One region of the Halomonas sp. LC1 genome, then DNA from elsewhere that is predicted to be linked to it. Evidence: predicted binding sites of a transcription regulator. Region 1 holds the regulator's gene; the other holds the start of a gene.
The links. Region 1 encodes FNR, which switches genes on or off when oxygen is low (the NO sensors DNR and NnrR bind a similar motif). Its sites were predicted from a motif close to TTGATNTANATCAA; they were not measured.
Positions count from the first base shown of each region.

Region 2: a site for FNR is predicted at 1,959-1,972, ahead of QIT27_RS15845 (OmpW/AlkL family protein). Genes of this name have one in related genera too.

Region 1 covers NZ_JASSPG010000002.1:143,087-146,517, forward strand. The annotation lists gene QIT27_RS03550 (3'-5' exonuclease family protein) at 1-449, shown strand, start outside; gene ttcA (tRNA 2-thiocytidine(32) synthetase TtcA) at 525-1,433, shown strand; gene fnr (fumarate/nitrate reduction transcriptional regulator Fnr) at 1,423-2,172, opposite strand; gene hemN (oxygen-independent coproporphyrinogen III oxidase) at 2,231-3,431, opposite strand, start outside.
Region 2 covers NZ_JASSPG010000010.1:29,871-33,301, forward strand. The annotation lists gene QIT27_RS15835 (DUF3549 family protein) at 1-559, opposite strand, end outside; gene QIT27_RS15840 (YqcC family protein) at 845-1,177, shown strand; gene QIT27_RS15845 (OmpW/AlkL family protein) at 1,249-1,875, opposite strand; gene putP (sodium/proline symporter PutP) at 2,079-3,431, opposite strand, start outside.

The DNA.
Region 1 (3,431 bases):
ACCCGCGCCGTGTGCACACCAGTCGTATGTGGTGGGCCACGTTGTCGGTATCGCCCGCGCTAGTCCCTGCTACCCTGCGACGCCATCACCAGCTACACGCCACCGACGCGCCGCGCACGCCAGATGCCGAGTGCCTGACGGAGTTGGCCGACTTCATCGGCAACCGGCCGCTGGTCGGCTGGCAGTTGGAGCACACCCTCGAACCTTTGAACGGGCTGTTCAAAAGCGTATTGGGGTTTGGTCTCCCCAACGCCCAGGTGGACGTTGCCAAGTTGCACGGGCGACAGCTGCGGCGGCTGCATCCACACATCGATACCCTCGACCCGCTTGGCGTAGCGTTGGCTCGCTGGCAGCTACCGCCATTGATCTGGCCCAGCGTGGTCAGTGAAGCCACCGCCAGCGCGCTCCTCTACCTGCGTTTACAGCGTGAGATCGCCCTGACGGCCTAGGGTTTGTATTGGGTAGAGCTTCGGAGTGTTGTTAGAATACGCGCTGCTCCTTCACCCATCGGCAGTGCGACGATCATGTTACAACCTGACTACTTTGACCCTACTGCGTCAGACAGCGCGTCTGACGAGTCTCTTGCCCAGCAGCATGAGCTGCAGGATGCCAAGCAGAAGCGTGAATTCAACAAGTTGCAAAAACGCCTGCGGCGCGAAGTGGGAAATGCCATCATCGATTACAACATGATCGAAGAGGGCGACCGGGTCATGGTGTGTCTCTCCGGTGGCAAAGACAGCTACACGATGTTGGAGATCTTGCGCAATCTTCAGCGCAACGCGCCGGTCAATTTCTCGCTCGTGGCGGTCAATATGGACCAAAAACAGCCTGGTTTCCCGGAGCACGTGTTGCCCCAGTACTTAGACAAGCTGGGGGTGGAGTACCACATTCTCGAACGTGATACCTATTCGGTCGTGAAGGAGAAAACGCCGGAAGGAAAGACCACCTGCGCGCTCTGTTCACGTCTGCGCCGTGGCTCGCTGTATGGGTTTGCCGACGAGATTGGCGCCAACAAGATTGCCCTGGGTCACCACCGGGAAGATATTCTGGAAACGCTGTTCCTGAATATGTTCTTCGGCGGTACGCTGAAGGCCATGCCGCCGAAACTGCTCTCTGATGACGGGAAAAATATCGTGATTCGCCCGCTGGCGTACTGCAAAGAGGCGGACATTGCAGAGTTTTCACGGCTGATGGCGTTTCCGATCATTCCCTGCAACCTGTGCGGTTCACAGCCCAACATGCAGCGCCAGATCGTCAAAGAGATGTTGGCAGAGTGGGACAAGAAGCACCCTGGCCGTTTGGAGAGCATGTTCAAAGCCGTCACCAACGTCGCCCCTTCCCAGCTTGCTGACCGCGAGCTATTCGACTTTGCCGGTCTGGAAGCGAAGCAGGCGGCGCTGATGGAGAGCCGCATTCAGGCGTTTAACGTGTAATCGTCTGCGCCTCCTCTTCTGCCAGGGTGATGAGGCGCTGCATGTCCAAAATATTCACCTCGCGACCCGAAACGGCCACCACCTCCTGCTGCTGAAAGCGGCTGAGAATACGGCTGACCGTTTCCACCGCCAGACCTAGGTAGTTGCCCATATCGGCCCGCGACATCGACAGCCGAAAGCTGTAGGGGGAGTAACCCCGGCGACGGAAGCGGTCAGAGAGCGTAATCAAAAAGCTGGCGAGCCGCTGGTCGGCGGTTTTGCGTGACAGCAAGCGCATCATCTTACGGTCATCGCGCAGCTCTTTACTCATGCTGCGGTAAAGCTGACCACGCAGCTCGGGCAGTTCTTGGGAGAGCGACTCCAAGCGGTCGAACGGAATTTCGCATACCGTGGTCGTCTCCAGGGCAATCACGGTACCGGGGTAGTACTCTTCGTCGATACCATCCAAGCCGACCAGCTCGCTGGGCAGAAAGAAGTTGGTGAGCTGATCGTTACCGTTCCCTTCGCTGGTCACCTGTTTCAAACTGCCAGAGCGCACGGCATAAACGCTGGTGAACGCGTCGCCCTGACGAAACAGCGGTTCGCCCTTCTTCAGCGGCGAGCGACGGCGAATGATGGCATCGAACTGGCTCATATCCTCAAGCTCCAGGGCAAGCGGTAAGCACAGCGAGCTTAAACTACAGGTTTGGCAGCGCGCTTCTTGCAGCAGTGAACGTCGTTGGCTGGCAGGATATGACATGGGGGTCTCCCTTCTTATTCGCCATCATGGGTACAGGGGGGCAGGTGGCTCAAGGCGCTCACACGATCTTTGAGTAGCGCTGGCCATCCTGGCGTTGTAAGTGGGTGTCGAAGGCCATGGCCAGGTGTCGAATGAGTAGCCGCCCCACCGGGGTGGCGGTGAGCCGAAGCCCCTGACGCGTTAACAGGCCATCCCGTTCGGCGATTTCCAACCGCTCAAGGGCGTTGGCAAAGTAATCTGCGGCATCGACCTGCCAGCGCTGGCCGACAGTGTCGAGGTCAATGGCCATATCGCACATGAGCCGCTCGATGACCTCTCTTCGCATTAGGTCATCCTTATTTAAACGTAACCCTTTCACGGTCGCCAGCCTACCTTCATCTAAGGCCGCTTCATAGTCAGCGAGCCGGGTAGGGTTTTGCGCGTAGCTATCGTTGATCCGAGAAATGGCCGATACCCCCAAACCAATCAAGTCGCACTCGGCGTGGCTGGAATAGCCTTGAAAGTTGCGCTGCAGGGTGCCGTTGCGCTGCGCCTTGGCCAAGCTGTCGTCGGGGCGCGCGAAATGGTCCATGCCGATATGCACATAGCCCGCCTGGGTCAGCATCGCAATGGTGGTATGCAGCATGGCCAGCTTCTCATCGGCGCTGGGCAGGTCGGCGTCCTTGATGCGTCGTTGGGGCGCAAAGCGGGTCGGCAGATGCGCATAGTTAAACACCGACAGCCGTGCGGGACCTAGCTCGATCACTTGGCGCAGCGTGTCCGCGAAACTCTTCTCGGTTTGTAAGGGCAGGCCATAAATCAAATCGAGGTTGAGCGAGCGAAAGCCGAGCCGATGGGCTTCATCCATTAGCGTTTCGGTGAGCACCCGGGGCTGAACGCGATTGATCGCCGCTTGTACCTGTGGATCGAGGTCTTGTACGCCCAAGCTCAAGCGGTTGAAGCCCAGCGACTGCAAATGGCGCAGGGTAAAGACATCCGCCTCACGTGGGTCGATTTCGATGGCGTAATCACGGTCCGGCGCATTGGAGAGGCCAAAGCGTGCGTCTAAGCGGTCGATCAAATCGCTCATCTGAGCCAGAGTGAGAAACGTTGGCGTGCCGCCGCCCCAGTGCAGCTGCTGCACCGGACGCTTTGTATCCAAATGGCGCGCAGTGAGCACCATCTCGCGATCCAACCGTGATAAGTAGGGTTCGGCCAGAGCGGTATTTTTTGTAGCGATTTTGTTGCACGCGCAGTAAAAGCAAATTTTCCGACAAAAC
Region 2 (3,431 bases), on a different contig from region 1:
CCGTCGCGGTATCCAAGCGAACGACGTAATCGGCAATGCCTTGTAGCCCCAAGGCTTGCCAATCGATCGACTGTTGACCGCTCAGATACGCCTCTACTGGCTCAAGGTGCTGGCTGGCCGGTAAGCCGCTCGCATGGGTGGCCCGGGCATTGAGCATGGCCTGAAAGGTAATGTCCGGCGTAAACGCCAGTGGATTATCTTTCATCAGGTGATCGACATCGGCGGTGTCGGCTGCGTCCAGGTCGGTCGCGGCGGCGTTGCGTCCTAGTGTTTCCAACAGACGATTGATAAACCCGTCACGTTGGGCAGGCGAGAGCATGCCTTGCTCATCCAGCGGCAGTGCCAAGAACCAAATGGCAGGCTCTTCCATGGCCCCCAAACGGAAGACAATGGCGAGCCGTGCCTGACCCTGCCAAGGCTCGGGCCATGCGTATTCGGCGTTCTCGAAAGCGCGCAATACGTCTCGTGGACACGCCGTGACCCGGCGCCCCATATGGTAAAGCGATACCTCCGCACCGCTGCGCGTAAAAAACTCATCAAGGGTGTGAATTGGCTGCATGACATCCTTCCGCTTTTCAAGCCTGCACTCTACCTTGCTGGTTTGCCACTGTCAGCCGCAACCGTTGATTAATCCGTGCTTTATTGTCTAAGTGGTTAAAAATTGAACAACTTTGCGTAAGCCGCGTGAGAGTAGCGGTGGCGACACCTTTCCATAGTTTATCCACAGCCTCTTGCAGGTTTTCTGTGAATCTGTGAATAACGCCTTAGAGAGAGGCTCGCGAGTGGCAACTTACCCACAGAGTTGGGATAATGGGCGTCAACATTGACCAACCCCAAGGTGTTTATGAGCGTCCATCAACAGCTTCAAACCGCGCTTCTTGAGCTTGAAGCCGCCATGAAGGCCGCGAATTTGTGGCGCACCCCCACGCCCGATGCGTCGGCATTTGCCAGCCAGCAGCCTTTCTGTATCGATACCATGTCGCTGCCTCAGTGGGTGCGCTATGTGTTCATTGCGCGTTTGAACGCGTTAATCGATGCCAAAGCCGCCATGCCTGCCAAGTGCGATGTCGCTCCGGCGGTGGCGGCTTACATGATGCAGGAGAAAGCGCGTGCCAGCGATCAGGTGCTGGTCGTCAAGGCGGTGGAGCGGGTCGACCAAATCGTCACCGAGAATTAAGAGCGACGTGCCGTCAACGACAATGCCCAGGGCGAACGCCCTGGGCATTTTTTTGCCGCGACTGCGTGGACTCAGAAGCGGTAGCTCAATCCCGCCATGACCACCATGGGATCGATGGCCACAGTGCCTGCAGCAGCCCCATTGATTTTGGCGTCGGTGTCGATGTCCAGGTACCACGCCGCAGCGTTCAGTGCCCAGTGTTCGTCGATCAGTAGGTCGACCCCCACTTGGGCGGCGGCGCCCCAGGCGTCGTCCAGCTCGAGTTCGCCAATGGCTAGGCGCTCATCGGAAAAACGCGTGTAGTTGATGCCCGCGCCGACGTAGGGTTGCACCGGCGACTCGCTACCGCCTAACGGATAATATTGTAGGGTCAATGTGGGCGGCAGGTGTTTGGTGGAGGCGAGATGGTCGCCGTTGAGGGCAATGTCGTGCTCGAAGGGAAGCGCGGCCAGTAACTCGACACCTACCTTATCGTGGAAGCGGTAGCCTAGTGTAAACGCAGGGCCGGTTTTGTCTTGAACATCGACCGCGAAAGCCCCACCGGCCAGCGAGCCGTTGTCGCTCTTGGGCGCCACCTTGGCGACCCCCACGCGGGTGAAAATATCGCCCGCCCCATAGGCGAACGCCTGGGAACTGGCGGCTAAGGTAGCGGCGGCAAGTCCGGCGGTGAATAGAGTGGGCAGTGATAAAAGGCGCATAGCGTGGCTCCTGGACGATCGTGTGAGGATGGTGGGTTGCGTTAACCCTGGAGCCAGTGTATCGAGCCAGTGCGAGAGCGTTATTGACCTGGGGCAAAGGGGGAGGGGGTTGGGGAGTTCGTAGGGAGTGTTGGCGTGAGAACGCTGCCCATAAAAAAGCTCAGCGGGTTTCCCCGCTGAGCCTGCTGCATCAAACCGACGTATTACGCGTCTTGACGGTCGATGTGCTTGTATTCGCCAGCATCCGCCGTCACGCTGCTCACCACCAGAATGGCGATGAACGAGGCGATGAAGCCAGGAATGATTTCATAGATGCCCGGTCCTCCCATGAAGGAGCCGTTCCAGCCCAGGGCAATCCACAGCATGACGGTCACGGCACCTACGATCATACCGGCAACGGCGCCCGCACCGTTGGTGCGTGACCACATCAGCGACAGGATGATCAGCGGGCCGAAAGCCGCACCGAAGCCTGCCCAGGCGTTACTCACCAAACCCAGTACCTGAGAGTTTTCGTCCGAAGCAATGATCGCGGCGACGATACCCACCAGCACGACGCAGATACGGCCCACGGCAACGCACTGCTGCTCCGAGGCTTTCTTATGCAGGAACAGGCGGTAGAAGTCTTCGGTCAACGAGGAAGAGGACACCAGTAGCTGACTGGAAATGGTGCTCATGATGGCCGCCAGCAGCGCGGCATAGAGGAAGCCAGTGATCAGCGGGTGGAACAGCAGGTTGGCCAGCACGATGAAGATGGTTTCCGGATCCTGAACGTCCAAGCCGTTGCGAATGGCATAAGCGCGACCAAAGATACCCAGAGACACGGCACCAATCAACGAGATGAGCATCCACGCCATACCGATGTTACGGGCCGTCGGTACGTCTTTCTGCGAACGGATCGCCATGAAGCGCACGATGATGTGCGGCTGACCAAAGTAGCCTAAGCCCCAGGTGACCGCTGAGAGCCAACCAATGAACGTGAGACCTTCTGACCATGACAGCAGCGTGGGATCGACTTCATTGAGCGTCTGAGACGCCTGCGAGAAGCCGCCGCCGCCTTCACCGAACAGTACGACGGCAGGCATGATGATCAGCGCCAGCATCATGATGCAGCCCTGAACGAAGTCCGTCATGCTCACGGCGAGGAAGCCGCCTACGACGGTGTAGATCAGTACCACGCCCAGGGTGATGATCACGCCCATGGCGTAGTTGCTCATGTCACCGAAGTTGTAAACGCCGGTGAAAGCGCTTTCGAACAGTTTGCCACCCGCGACGAGGCCTGACGCGGTGTAGACGGCAAAGAAGATCACGATGACGACGGCCGATACCGTGCGTAGCGACAGCGCGCGGGTCGGGAAGCGGTTGGCCAAAAAGGCCGGGATGGTAATGGCATTGCCGTAGTGAATGGTTTGTTCACGCAGGCGCGGCGCTACCAGCAGCCAGTTGAAGAACGCACCCACCAGAAGGCCGATGCCGATCCAAGCAGAGCCCAGGCCAGAAACGAACATGGCACCGGGTAGCCCCAGCAGCAGCCAGCCGCTCATGTCCGACGCGCCCGC